Regions from separate parts of the Phyllobacterium sp. genome, predicted to be linked through region 2. Evidence: riboswitches for the same ligand, from Rfam matches in the RefSeq annotation. Region 2 holds a riboswitch; the other holds the start of a gene.

Region 1 (7,295 bases), on a different contig from region 2:
GCGCCGATGATCATCGTGGTTCTGAACGCTGTGAACATCACCGGCCTTTTGCCAAAGGCAATGATCTCTACCTACCTCTCATTCTTTCCAGTCGCTGTTGGCATGGTGAAGGGTCTGCGCTCGCCGGAAATCATGCATCTCGATTTGATGCGGACCTATAACGCATCAAAGATGCAGGTTTTCTGGAAGTTGCGCTGGCCGGCGTCCATGCCCTACCTCTTCACATCCATGAAGATCGCTGTCGCCATCAGTCTTGTCGGCGCCATCGTTGGTGAATTGCCGACAGGTGCAGTAGCCGGCATCGGGGCCCGACTACTTGCTGGCTCCTATTACGGGCAGACCGTGCAAATCTGGGCGGCGTTGATCGCGGCGGCGCTGATGGCGGCCATCCTCGTCAGCCTCATCGGTTTGATCGCCAACCTGGTCAACCGAAGAATGGGAGTGCGGGCATGAAGCGGTCACCGCTCGCCATCATCGCCTTCAGTCTTGCGGCCGCATCGCTGGTGCTGCCGACGGGCGCTGATGGTCCCGGCATTCTGTTCTTTGCAACGCCGGCCATCTTGTTCGCAGCCGCGGCGGTTGCCCTCTTCGTCGCGGCATCGACCACCTCGCTGATTACGCTACTGGTCCTCGTTCATGTCGCCGCAGCCTGCCTGATCTCCCTTCTCGGCCGGTTCACGGTAAGTGGTCCGGCGATCGGCTATTGGTGCATGGTCGTATCCGCCTGGTTGCTCGCCTGGCTTGCCGTGCAGCGTCTTGCGGGGTTGCGTCTGAGATCGCCCGAGGCACAGCGTTTCGTCAACCTCGCCCTGCCCGTGTTGTTCGGCGGTTGGCTGCTTATCCTATGGGAGATCGTCGTGCGCGGCTTCGGCGTTCCGACGATCCTCTTGCCTCCGCCTTCAATGATCGCTGCTCGCATTGCGGGCTCGGTACCGACTCTGTGGGCGGATTTTCAGCAGACGTTCTTGAAAGCCGCAATTGCCGGTTATTCCATCGGCTGCGGTTCCGGCTTCATTGCTGCCATCATCGTCGACCGCGTGCCATTCCTGCGCAAGGGCCTGCTCCCGATCGGTAATCTCGTTGCGGCATTGCCAGTGGTTGGCATTGCTCCGATCATGGTCATGTGGTTCGGCTCTTATTGGGAATCGAAAGCCGCAGTTGTCGTTATCATGACCTTCTTTCCCATGCTGGTAAATACCGTTGCCGGGCTTGCCGCCTCCGGCACAATGGAACGCGACCTGATGCGCACCTATGGCTCGAATTACTGGCAGACCCTTGTGAAGCTGCGTCTTCCTGCGGCGATGCCGTTCATCTTCAATGCGCTGAAGATCAATTCGACGCTCGCGCTCATCGGCGCTATCGTCGCCGAATTCTTTGGATCGCCGATCGTCGGCATGGGCTTTCGCATATCGGCCGAGGTTGGCCGCATGAACGTCGATATGGTGTGGGCCGAAATCTTCGTTGCGGCACTTGCCGGATCTCTATCCTACGGCCTGATTACGCTCATTGAACGGGCCGTCACCTTCTGGCACCCGTCCTACCGATCATAACAAACAAGAGGAGAACTGAAGCATGAAGAAAACGATAGCACTTTCCCTCGGCCTCGCCATGGCCTTGACGGCAAGCTCGGCGCTTGCCGCGGACAAGCTTGTTCTGCAGCTCAAATGGGTAACGCAAGGTCAGTTTGCCGGCTATTATGTCGCAAAGGACAAGGGGTTTTACGAGGAAGCCGGTCTGGACGTCGAAATCAAGCCGGGCGGACCGGACGTCGCTCCTCCCCAGGTCATTGCCGGCGGTGGCGCTGACGTGGTTATCGACTGGATGCCTTCGGCGCTTGCAACGCGCGAGAAGGGCCTGCCACTCGTCAATATTGCCCAGCCGTTCAAGCGCTCGGGCATGATGCTGACCTGCCGCAAGGAGACCGGCATTACCAAACCCGAGGATTTCAAGGGCAAGACGCTCGGCGTCTGGTTCGGCGGTAATGAGTATCCTTTCCTTTCCTGGATGAACCATCTCGGCCTCAAGACCGATGGTGGCCCCAATGGCGTGACGGTTCTCAAGCAGGGCTTCAATGTCGATCCGCTGATCCAGAAGCAGGCTGACTGCATCTCGACCATGACCTATAACGAATATTGGCAGGTTATCGACGCCGGCATTCCGGCGGATCAGCTCGTCACATTCAAGTATGAGGATGAGGGCGTCGCAACGCTTGAAGACGGCCTGTACGTCCTTCAGAAGAGCCTCGACGATCCGAAGATGGTCGACAAGCTCGCCCGTTTCGTCAAGGCCTCTATGAAAGGCTGGGAATATACCCGCGCCAATCCTGACGAAGCGGCAACGATCGTGCTCGACAATGATGCGAGCGGCGCTCAGACCGAAAAGCATCAGAAGCGCATGGTCGCAGAAATCAACAAACTGACGGAGGGTTCTACGGGCGTCCTTGATGTGGCCGCGGCTGATCGCACCGTCGAAACGCTGCTCGGTGGCGGTTCCGATCCTGTGATCACCAAGAAGCCCGAGGGGGCGTGGACCACAAAGATCACGGACGCCGCGAAGTAGTAGTTCCCTTCAGAAAACAAAAAGGCGGGGTGTTTGCCCCGCCTTTTTTATTCGTCAGCTGACTAATTCCATTCGTCGGGAATTTGCCGCACCGCACCGCGTGCCGCGCTTGTCGCCATGGCCCCGTAGGCGCGCAGCGCCGTCGTCACCTTGCGTTTGCGCTTTTCGGCCGGCTTCCAGGCAGCGGCGCCCTTGGCTTCCATATGAGCGCGACGATCCGCAAGGACCGCATCGTCTATCGCCAGATGGATTTTGCGATTCGGAATATCGATATCGATTATATCGCCCTCCTCAACGAGGCCGATCAATCCACCCTCGGCTGCTTCCGGCGACACGTGGCCGATCGAAAGACCGGAAGAGCCGCCGGAGAAACGCCCGTCGGTGATCAGCGCGCAAGCCTTGCCTAGACCCTTTGATTTGAGATAGCTCGTCGGATAAAGCATTTCCTGCATGCCGGGACCGCCGCGCGGTCCTTCATAGCGGATCAGCACGATGTCTCCAGGCTTCACACCGCCATTCAGAATGCCGAGCACGGCACTATCCTGGCTCTCGAAAATGCGTGCCGGGCCGGAGAATTTCAGGATCGAATCATCGACGCCAGCCGTCTTCACGATGCAACCGTCTTCGGCAAGATTGCCGTAAAGCACGGCGAGTCCGCCGTCCTTTGAATAGGCGTGTTCAGCGCTCCGGATCACACCCTTCTCACGATCGAGATCGACTGAATCGAAGCGGCGTTCTTGGCTGAATGCGACCTGCGTCGGAACACCGCCAGGGGCTGCTCTGAAGAAGTCATGCACCGACTTGTTCGAGGTGCGTGATATATCCCAACGGTCGAGCGCCGCGCCGAGATTCGCCGAATGAACTGAATAGACGGACGTATCGATGAGGCCCGCTCGATCTAGTTCGCCTAGAATGCCCATGATGCCACCGGCATGGTGCACGTCTTCCATGTGAACGTTGGCAACGGCGGGGGCGACCTTGCACAGCACTGGCACACGGCGGGAGAGCCGGTCGATGTCACTCATGGTGAAATCCACTTCGGCTTCATGCGCGGCGGCAAGCAGGTGCAGGACCGTGTTGGTCGAACCGCCCATGGCGATGTCGAGAGTCATTGCATTTTCGAAGGCGGCGAACGAGGCAATCGCGCGCGGCAGCGCGGTCTCGTCGTCCTGCTCGTAGTAGCGGCGCGCGAGATCGACGACGAGGTGCCCCGCCTCGACGAAGAGGCGGCGGCGGTCCGCGTGGGTCGCCAATGTCGAACCGTTACCGGGAAGCGACAGTCCAAGTGCTTCAGTCAGGCAGTTCATCGAATTGGCGGTGAACATGCCGGAGCAAGAGCCACAGGTCGGGCAGGCCGAGCGTTCGATAACCTGCACTTCCTCGTCAGAAATGCGGTCATCGGCCGCCGCGACCATCGCATCGACGAGATCGAGTTTCTTTTCCTTGTCTTCCCAGACGACCTTACCTGCTTCCATCGGGCCGCCGGAGACGAAAACCACCGGGATATTCAGGCGCAACGCCGCCATCAACATGCCTGGCGTGATCTTGTCGCAATTGGAGATGCACACCATCGCATCGGCGCAGTGCGCATTGACCATGTATTCGACGCTGTCGGCAATGATCTCGCGTGAAGGCAGCGAATAGAGCATGCCGTCATGGCCCATGGCGATGCCGTCGTCTACGGCGATCGTGTTGAATTCCTTGGCGACGCCGCCCGCGCTTTCGATTTCACACGCAACAAGCTGGCCGAGATCCTTCAGATGCACGTGGCCGGGCACGAACTGCGTAAAGGAGTTGACCACTGCAATAATCGGCTTGCCGAAATCCTCATCCTTCATTCCGGTCGCGCGCCAGAGCCCGCGGGCACCAGCCATGTTGCGGCCATGTGTGGTTGTACGTGAACGATAGGGAGGCATTTGCGATAATCCTGATGGTGATAGACGAGGAAAGCATTTCTATAGAGAAACAGCGCCAATGGCAAAATGGCATTTGTTTCCTGGAAGAGTGCAAATTGTTGCATTTATTTCATAGTGAAGTTCATCTCTGCCCGAAACGGGACGTGATGTCTCGGGCATCCCGATCAAAACGCTGTGAAGGTCATCGTCGTCAGGGAACGAGCGATTCCCGGGATGTCCAGTACGTTGTCGTTGATGAATTTGCCGACATCCTTGTCCTCGGCGATGTAGATCTTGGCCAGCAAGTCATAATCGCCGCTTGTCGAGTATAGCTCCGACACAATCTCGCGTTCGTATAGGGCAGCCGCGACCTCGTAGGTCTTGCCGGGAAAGCACTGCAGCTGCAGGAAGACGGGTTTCATTTATCTGCTCCGGTGGTCTGAAATGGTGAGATCAACATAATGGGTCCGCGCTTGCTTAGCCAGTTGTTCTCTTCTCGCAACTGCGATATAAGCAGCCCGTTCGCACAGGCTATCTGGGAGAGACCGGTAAGACCGGCGCCGATGGAGCAACCGCCCCGGAAACTCTCAGGCAAAAGGACCAGACTAGCGTCGGACATCTGGAGAGTGGTGATGCCGTTCGAAGGCCTCACCCACCGAAGGAGAAAGCCCTGACCGGTCTGCACCGGTAGCGCTGCCGAGACACGGATGGGAAACATCCGACAGGCGCGTGGGGGCCAAGCTCTCAGGTCCCGTGACAGATGGGGTTTCGTGCCGCTTGCGGCGAAACTGAACCATGTGTTGCTGAAGGACTGTCTGGTCATGACCTCTATCGCCGTTATTGGCGCCGGTATTACCGGCGTTACCACCGCCTATGCGCTTGCCCGCCAGGGTTATGCCGTCACCGTTTTCGATCGTAACCGCTACGCCGCGATGGAGACCTCCTTTGCCAATGGCGGCCAGCTTTCCGCATCAAATGCCGAAGTCTGGAACAGCTGGGGCACAATTCTCAAGGGCATGAAGTGGATGCTGCGCAAGGACGCGCCGCTGCTCATGAACCCGAAGCCGTCCTGGCACAAATATTCGTGGATGGCGGAGTTTGTCATGAACATTCCACATTATGAGAAGAACACGATTGCGACGACGAGGCTCGCCATCGAAGCGCGCAAGCGCATGTTCGAAATTGCCGCTGAGGAGAAGATCGATTTCGACCTCGAGAAGCGTGGCATCCTGCATATTTACCGTTCGAAGCAGGGCTACGACCATGCCGTCAAGGTCAATCGGCTCCTCGAAGCCGGTGGTCTCGATCGCCGCTCTGTAACCAATGAGGAAATTCACAATATAGAACCGGCGCTAGACGGCACGTTCCATGGCGGGTTCTTCACGCCGTCCGATTCGACCGGTGATATCCACAAGTTCACCCGCGGTCTTGCCGATGCTTCCGTCCGACGCGGCGTTCGTTTTGTCGGCGATGCCAATGTGCAGACCCTGAAGCATGGAAACGATGGCGTTGTTGTCTCATGGAACACGGCCTCGGAGACGCTTTCGCAGGTCGAGACCGACCGCTTCGATGCAATCGTCATCTGTGCCGGCATCGCGAGCCGCAAGTTTGCCGCCCACCTGGGCGATCGGGTGAACATCTATCCGGTCAAGGGTTATTCCATCACTATTAATCTTGGCGACGCGGCGAGCCGCGCATCGGCGCCGTGGGTGAGCTTGCTTGACGACGACGCGAAGATCGTAACCAGCCGACTTGGCGAAGGCCGTCTGCGCGTCGCCGGTACCGCCGAGTATAATGGCGAAAACCGGGACATCCGTCATGATCGCGTCAAGCCGCTGGTCGACTGGAGCCGCGACCTCTTCCCGGGCATGGACACGTCAAATGTCGTGCCATGGGCCGGCCTGCGTCCGATGATGCCGGACATGCTCCCCCGCGTTGGCAGCGGCAAGCGTTCGGGCGTCTTCTACAATACGGGACACGGCCACCTTGGCTGGACGCTGTCTGCCGCAACGGCGGAGATTATTGCTGGCCACATCAGCGCGGCGATACCGGCCGAAAAGCCCGAGCAGTCGGAGTGGCTGGCGGCCGCAGAATAACGGTACAAGAACCGGCTGCCTGCCAGGCGCTTCTCTGTTTTCGCGCCCGCATGTTGCACCGTTCTAACAAAAAGTGATCCGCATCAACGCGGGTTCTGTGGCGATATGGCCACAAGAAAAGTCATAGCCGACCGTCGGTGGGCCATTGCGGGTTGGCCCACCCTAAGCAGCATGTTATCAATTTCTTAAGCTCGGGAGCGGATTTTCATCGATCTGTGGGGATGTGTCTCCATTCCTGCGGCGTAATGTGTGACTTTTTTGAGTAGGGATTTTGGTGGTTGATGGACTTGAGGCGCCCACAGGCCAAGCTTTTTGGCGCCGCTTTGCTGGCCTTCACTGCGCTTGTCTCGCCGGCACAGGCATTCGATCTCTTTGGCATCCATCTTTGGGGGGAGCGGAAGACCGATGATGCCGATGCCGTCATTGCCGACCCGCATCGCTATACCGTCCAGAATGCTCAGGGCGAAGACAAGGCGACAACGAAGCTCGTCGAGGGCGCCTCGAGCCTGGTCGAGGATGAGGACAAGCCCGCATCCGGCGCGGCGGGCCTGATCGCCAAGGCGCGGGGCGATTACCGCCGTATTCTCGGTGCTCTCTATGCCGATGGCCGCTATGGCGGCACGATCAGTATCAAGATTGATGGCCGCGAGGCCGCGGACATTCCACCTGATGCCGATCTGCCCAATCCGTCGACGGTTGTAATTTCCGTCGATCCGGGGCCGCAGTTCCTGTTTGCGTCCGCGCG
Region 2 (7,295 bases):
TCTTGAGGACGATAGCGACCCGACAGGAGGGCAGCCATGGCGGCCGCGCCGCCGGGCTCTGCGACAATGCGTACCGTGTCCCATAGCGCCTGCTGCGCGTTGCGGATATCATCATCGGAGACAAGGACGGACTGACCGACGAAGGCTTGGGCAATCGGAAACATGAGCTCTCCCACGCGCCGTGGTGCCAGGGAATCGGCAGCAATACCGCCCGCCGGCGCGTCGACTGGCTTACCCGCGGCAAGAGCGAGGTTAAGGGTGGGGGCGGTTTGCGGCTCGACCGCGACGATTTTGACACGCCCGCGCAACCAGGCGGCGATGCCACCTATGAGGCCTCCACCGCCGACGGCGACGAGCAGCGTGGTCATTTCGGGTAGATCGGCCTCAATTTCACGCCCGAGCGTTGCCTGGCCGAGCAGGGTTTCGACCTGATCGTAGGCGTGAACGGCAAGTGCTTGTGCCTCGGCAACAAGGCGCTCGCTTGCCTCCAGAGCGTCCGCGTAGCGTTCGCCGCCCATAACGAGCTTTGCCCCGTAGCTGCGGATCTTGTCGGCCTTTGCCGAAGAGGTGACGCTCGGCACGAAGATGGTGGCCGGCACGCCGAGCCGCATCGCAGCGTAGGCAACCGCGGCGCCGTGATTGCCACCCGAGGCGGCAACGACACCTGCGGTGGGGACCGGCCGCGTCAGAAGATTGGTAAATGCCCCCCGCGCCTTGAAGGATCCCGAATGCTGCAGACATTCAAGTTTAAGTGCTACGGGCAGCGCAGCCAGGCCGAAATCGCTCAGGTCGATGTTAAGTACGGGCGTGTGCCGGATATGCGACCGGATGACTTTGTCAACGGCAGTGATGCGTTCAGGCGTGATGTCAATTGGCATGATCGCACCATATTTCGTGGCTAGGCAGAAAGGCAAGCGTTGATAGAGTGATGACCGTGCAGCTTCTGGATTAGATCATGAACAGGTATTCGAGCGTTTTCTGGATTTTCATTCTGATGGCAGCGGCCGCGAGCGGTGTGCTTTATGGCTATTTCTATAACGGAAAAATCTCGGCGATCGGCGCGATTTTCGCGCTGTTCCTTTGTATTCCCCCTGTTGCATTCGAACGCGGAAGCCTGTTTCCGCGTCTTTTCGATTGGATCAATGCGCTGCCAACGCCCAGCTATATTGTTTGCTCGCTGATCGCCAATTACCTCCTCATCGGGATCGGCTATTTCATTTGTGGCACCCTGCTTTGGTTCTTCGGCTATCTTCCCGCTGAATGGTGGCAGGAGGCCGTTTTACCGACGCGAATATGGCTTTATACGCTTGTCGTTTCGGCGCTGATGAGTTTCGTTTCGCGGGTGCGCGAGCTCCTCGGGCGCGATGTTTTTGCCAGCCTGTTGATGGGTCGCTACCGAAAACCCATCGAGGAGGAGCGCATTTTCCTCTTCGTCGATCTCGTGGGGTCCACATCCTTTGCCGAAGAATTCGGGGATCTGCGCGCCCAGCAGTTCCTCGGTGCGCTCTTTGCAGAATTTGCTGCACCGGTGCGGCGTCGCCACGGTACGATCGACGATTATGTCGGCGATGCGGCGATCATCACTTGGCCAATGCAGCGCGGCATTCGCAACGCGAATTGCGTCTTGTGTATCTTCGATATCATCGATGCAATCGAGGCGAATTCGGAAAGGTGGCTCAGTGAGTTTGGCCGCGTGCCGCGCCTGCGTGCTGCGCTACACGGCGGATCGATCGTCACCGCGGAGATCGGCGTCGACCATCACAAGATCACCTATTTCGGCGATACGGTGAATACGACGGCGCGGCTCGAACAGCTTTGTCGCAATCTCAAGGCGCCCGTGCTGATATCGAGCGAGCTTGCCAAGCGCCTCACTTTTCCCGAGGATATTCGTACGAGTTACCTTGGCACACATGCGGTGAGGGGCAAGGGGCAAAGCCTCGGGGTTATGGCGCTGGCAAGACAGCGCCGGCAGCACTCAGAGCTAATTGCCCAGCCGGCCTAGAATATTTCATGTCTCTGCACGGGCAGCTAGAACCACCCCTTGTCGTTGGTGGCAAGCGACATCGCCTGATCTGCCGCGACTAGGTCAGGATAATTTTCAACACGGCCCCGTAAGGCAGCGCTCGAGAGCAAGGCCACGTTGGCTCAATCATCTCTCATTTGCGGGTGATGAGGCAAAGGACCACAACCTCTGAACGCTCATCAATGCGTATAAGGCGCGCAACAGGATGATCGGCGCGCGAAATCACAACCTCTTCGCGCCCAGAAGCGCCAAAAGACGGGTCGTTGCTTCTCCCACGATTTTCCTTGTGGTGGTCTATCCTCGCCTCCTTTGAATATTGCCCGAACGAAGATGTGGCTGCGTCTTGGCGGGTCAAGGTCAGGTTTCAAATGTTCTCGTTCAGACAATTTCTGTCCATAATGCGGCAGAATTCGTCTTTGGCCCGATGACAGCTGCTGTTGCCTGCGCTATGGTCAGCGCGTCGAGGGCCTTGTGATTTGCGAAAATGCGAGGCTCTGTCAGTTTGCGGGAGAGTGGCCGGTCATCCGATGTACCGGTCCACCGAAGGGGAAATCGCCCGAAATCTCTCAGGTACCAGGAACCGCAAACCGATAAGGCAACTCTGGAAAGTCGGGGGAAACCCCGCGCCGAAGGTGTAAGTTCAGCCGGTGCCAACGGGCGCGAGGCGAGCGAGTCTCTCAGGCTTCCGACAGAGGGGTAAAGCATCATTCCGTCGCGGTGACGGAGGTCTTTGCACGTCTCTGGAGTGAATATGGGCGACCTAACAAATCCCGGATCAGAAGAACTGAAATCGCTGCCGCTTGCGGATCTGCACGAAGCGGCGAATGCACGCTTTGGCGGATTTGCCGGCTGGTCCATGCCGATCACCTATCCCCTCGGCGTCATGAAGGAACATCTGCATGCGCGCGAAAAGGCTGGACTGTTCGATATTTCGCATATGCAACTGTTCGATGTGGCCGGCGCGGGCGCTGCGGCGTTGTTGTTGCGAACTTGCCCGCTCAATGCAGATTTGATGCACATCGGGCAATCGAAATATACGTTCTTCCTCAACGAACAGGCCGGGATCATTGACGACCTGATCGTCACGCGTCTTGGTAAAGACCGATTCATGATTGTGGCCAATGCCGGCAATGCAGCGATCGACGAGGCCCATTTGCGCAATGTCGCCAAGGACTTTGATGTCAGCATCGATGCCCTTGACCGCGTGTTTCTGGCGATCCAGGGCCAGCAGGCGGCGGATGTGCTGCGCAAGACTGGCGCACCCGGGACTGATCTTTCCTTTATGCATGGCTTTGAACCAAAGCCTGGCTGGTTCATGAGCCGCTCGGGCTATACGGGCGAAGACGGATTTGAAATCGGCCTTCCGGAAGCCGACGCGCGAGAACTTGTCGCCAGCCTGCTTGCAGATGACCGCGTAACCTTTGTCGGGCTCGCCGCCCGTGACAGTCTGCGCCTTGAAGCCGGTCTTTGCTTGCATGGCCAGGATATCACGCCGGAGATCGATCCCGTCGATGCCGGCCTGACCTGGGCCATAACCAAGCCGGTGCGCGAGCAGGGGGGGTTCATCGGGGCCAAAGCCTTGCTCGCGAAGATTGCTGCAGGCCCACGCCAAAAGCGCGTCGGGCTGAAACCGGACGGGCGCCAGCCCGTGCGCCCCGGTGCAGTGCTCGTCGATATTAATGGCAATAGCGTCGGCGTGGTGACGTCCGGCGGATTTGGCCCATCGGTCGGCTTCCCGGTCGCCATGGGATATGTCGGCAAGGCGTTTGCGCCCATCGGCTCACAGCTTTTCGCCGACATCCGCGGCAACCGCATTGCTCTCCACGTTCACGCGCTTCCCTTCATCCCACATCGCTACCACAAAGGATAATGAGATGGCTGTCACCTATTTTACTGAAGATCATGAATGGCTCCGCGTTGAGGACGGCATTGCGACGGTCGGCATTACCGACCATGCCCAGGACCAGTTGGGTGATCTCGTTTTCGTGCAGTTGCCGCAAGTCGGCCAATCGCTTGCCAAGGGCGATGCCGTGGTCGTTGTCGAGTCGGTAAAGGCCGCCTCCGATGTCTATGCGCCGGTGGACGGCGAGGTCACGGAAGTCAACGAAGCCGTGGTGAGCGATCCGGCGCTCGTCAACTCCTCGGCCACTGCTGACGGTTGGCTATGGAAGATGAAACTATCTGACAGCAACCAGTTAACCGGCCTTCTCGACGAAGCCGGTTACAAAGCAATCATCGGCTGATCAATCATGCAGAACAAGGGCATCTTTCCATTCACCGACCGCCATATCGGCCCCAGCCTCCAGGGCTCCCGCTCCATGTTGGCGGCACTCAACGTTCCCTCACTTGAAACCCTCATTTCCCAGGCCGTACCGAAATCTATCCGGCTCGAGCGGCCACTTGACATCCCCGAAGCAGTCAATGAGGCCGAAGCACTCACCCTGCTTTGGGCAAAGATGAGCCAGAACAAGACCCACAAGAGCTTCATCGGTCAAGGCTACCACGGCACGCACGTGCCGGCCGTCATCCAGCGCAACCTTTTTGAGAACCCAGCCTGGTATACGGCCTATACCCCATACCAGTCCGAAATCAGTCAGGGCCGATTGGAGCTTCTGTTCCATTTTCAGACCCTCGTGGCGGAATTGACCGGCCTGCCGGTCGCGTCGGCATCACTGCTCGACGAGGCGACCGCGGTTGCCGAAGCCGTCGGCAGTGCTTACCGCCATCACCGCGAGAAGCGCACACGCATCGTGTTTGCCGCAGACGTCCATCCCCAGATTCTCGATGTTGTTCGCACCCGTGCCGAACCACTTGGCATGAGCATCAACGGCGGCACGATTGATGCACAAGTTGCGGCGATTATCGTTCCCTGGCCCGATACCTTTGGTGTCTATGGCGACCATTCTATCGCCATCGAGCAAGCAAAAGCTGCCGGCGCCCTGGTGATTGCCGTGGCTGATCCCCTGTCGCTTACAATAACGGCGCCGCCGGCTTCACTTGGTGCCGATATTGCAGCGGGCTCGATGCAGCGCTTCGGCGTGCCTATCGGGTATGGGGGACCGCATGCGGCCTACCTTGCCGTCACGGATGCGCTGACGCGTCTTATTCCGGGCAGGCTGGTTGGTCAGTCAATGGACAGCAAAGGGCGACCAGGTTATCGCCTTGCCCTGCAGACCCGCGAACAGCACATCCGCCGCGACAAGGCGACCTCGAACATCTGTACGGCACAAGCATTGCTGGCCAATATGGCCGTATCCTTCGCCATCTGGCATGGGCCACAGGGACTTCGGGCAATCGCGGCGCGCGTTCATGGCCAAGCGGTGCGCATGGCGGCGGGTCTTGAGGCCGCTGGCGTCGGCCTTGTCGGCAAACGCTTCTTCGACACGTTGACCGTCAATGTGCCTGGCAAGGCCGATGCTATTGCCGCGGTTGCCCAACGCGATCGGCGCCTCGTTCGGGTTATCGATCAGGATCGGCTTGGACTGACGTTTGACGAAACGACGACGGAAGCCGATCTACATGCTCTTGCTGCCCTATTCGGCGCGATGCTGCCCGATGACACGGGAACGCGCCTGCCGAGCGAACGCCCGGCCGACGGTTTCATGACCCAGGCCGTGTTCCATCAGCAGCGTTCCGAAACCGAAATGATGCGGTTTCTTCGTCGCCTTGCCGACAAGGATCTTGCGCTTGACCGCGCCATGATCCCGCTCGGTTCGTGCACGATGAAGCTCAATGCGGCGGCGGAGATGCTTCCGGTGAGCTGGCAGAGTGTTGCCAACATTCACCCCTTTGCCCCGCCCGATCACGCGCTGGGCTATAAATCCCTTACCGATGATCTTGAATCCTGGCTTGCCGAGATCACCGGGTTCGATGCAGTTTCACTGCAGCCGAATGCCGGGAGCCAGGGCGAATATGCAGGGCTCCTCGCCATCCGACGCTATCATTTCGATCGCGGCGAGGCGCATCGCGACATATGCCTCATTCCGGAATCGGCGCATGGTACCAATCCTGCCAGCGCCCATATGGCCGGAATGCGCGTCGTCGTTGTCGCTTGCGAGGAAGAGGGCGACATCGATCTCGATGACCTGAAGGCCAAGGCCGAATTGCATGGGGCCAATCTGGCTGCACTGATGATCACCTATCCCTCGACGCACGGCGTCTTCGAGGAAGGGGTCAAGGACATCTGCGCCATGATTCATGCGCATGGCGGCCAGGTCTATTTCGATGGTGCGAACCTCAATGCCCTTGTCGGGCTGGCGCGTCCCGGCGATATCGGCGCTGACGTTTGCCATATGAATTTGCATAAAACCTTCTGCATTCCACATGGGGGCGGGGGGCCTGGCGTTGGCCCGATTGGCGTCAAGAAGCATCTGGCCGCCTTCCTGCCCGGGCACGTCGAGCTCAATTCGGCACATGCTGTTTCGGCTGCGCCATTCGGCAGCGCATCAATCCTGCCTATCACCTGGATGTACATCCGCATGATGGGCGCAAGCGGTCTGAAGCAGGCGACAGAGATGGCAATCCTAAATGCCAACTATATCGCAGACCGGCTGAAGGACCACTATCCGGTACTGTTCACGGGGCGCAACGGCCGCGTCGCGCACGAATGTATTATCGACACGAGGGTACTCAAGGAGAGCGCCGGAATCAGCGTCGAAGATATCGCAAAGCGGCTCATCGACTACGGTTTCCATGCACCTACCATGTCCTGGCCAATACCCGGGACATTGATGATCGAGCCGACCGAGTCGGAATCCAAACGAGAAATCGACCGGTTCTGCGATGCGATGGTCGCGATCGCCGGCGAGGCGGCCAGGGTCATGAGCGGCGTGTGGCCAAAGGACGACAACCCGCTGGTCAACGCGCCACATCCGGCTGATGATGTTCTTTCCGACGACTGGTCGCATCCCTACAGTCGTAGCGAGGCCAGCCTGCCGGCGGGGTCAAGCGACGAGAACCCGAAATATTGGCCGCCGGTATCGCGCATCGACAATGTGGCAGGCGACCGCAATCTCGTGTGCTCATGTCCGCCGATGCAGGCTTATCGCTAGGGTCAGGACCTGTTCACATGATCGAAAGGGCAGTTGAAACGGCACGAAGATGCAAAGTGATGCGTTCATTATACTGCAGCTTGCCGCCGTTTCGATGTCCTTGAGAATTCGGGGTTTCGCTGGCTGCGCATGCCCGGCCTAAATTGAACGTCGCATCGACGCGTTCGTCATCGGTCTTGCCCGCGCGATCCATCCAGCTGCAATCGCTTCGATCGAAAGCG

Evidence for each region. Region 2 has a riboswitch for glycine ahead of gcvT (glycine cleavage system aminomethyltransferase GcvT). Riboswitches for the same ligand answer to the same signal wherever they lie in the genome.
Region 1: linked by a shared signal. The riboswitch ahead of AAAB35_RS23940 (D-amino acid dehydrogenase) and the one ahead of gcvT (glycine cleavage system aminomethyltransferase GcvT) in region 2 are both predicted to bind glycine.

The regions. Positions count from the first base shown of each region.
Region 1 is NZ_JBBNAM010000361.1:12,230-19,524, forward strand. It holds gene AAAB35_RS23915 (ABC transporter permease) at 1-453, shown strand, start outside; gene AAAB35_RS23920 (ABC transporter permease) at 450-1,550, shown strand; gene AAAB35_RS23925 (ABC transporter substrate-binding protein) at 1,573-2,559, shown strand; gene ilvD (dihydroxy-acid dehydratase) at 2,622-4,475, opposite strand; gene AAAB35_RS23935 (Lrp/AsnC ligand binding domain-containing protein) at 4,640-4,876, opposite strand; glycine riboswitch at 4,981-5,067, shown strand; gene AAAB35_RS23940 (D-amino acid dehydrogenase) at 5,276-6,550, shown strand; gene AAAB35_RS23945 (autotransporter assembly complex family protein) at 6,832-7,295, shown strand, end outside.
Region 2 is NZ_JBBNAM010000071.1:2,819-10,113, reverse strand. It holds gene AAAB35_RS04910 (threonine/serine dehydratase) at 1-878, opposite strand, end outside; gene AAAB35_RS04905 (adenylate/guanylate cyclase domain-containing protein) at 956-2,002, shown strand; glycine riboswitch at 2,519-2,616, shown strand; gene gcvT (glycine cleavage system aminomethyltransferase GcvT) at 2,775-3,893, shown strand; gene gcvH (glycine cleavage system protein GcvH) at 3,898-4,266, shown strand; gene gcvP (aminomethyl-transferring glycine dehydrogenase) at 4,273-7,074, shown strand.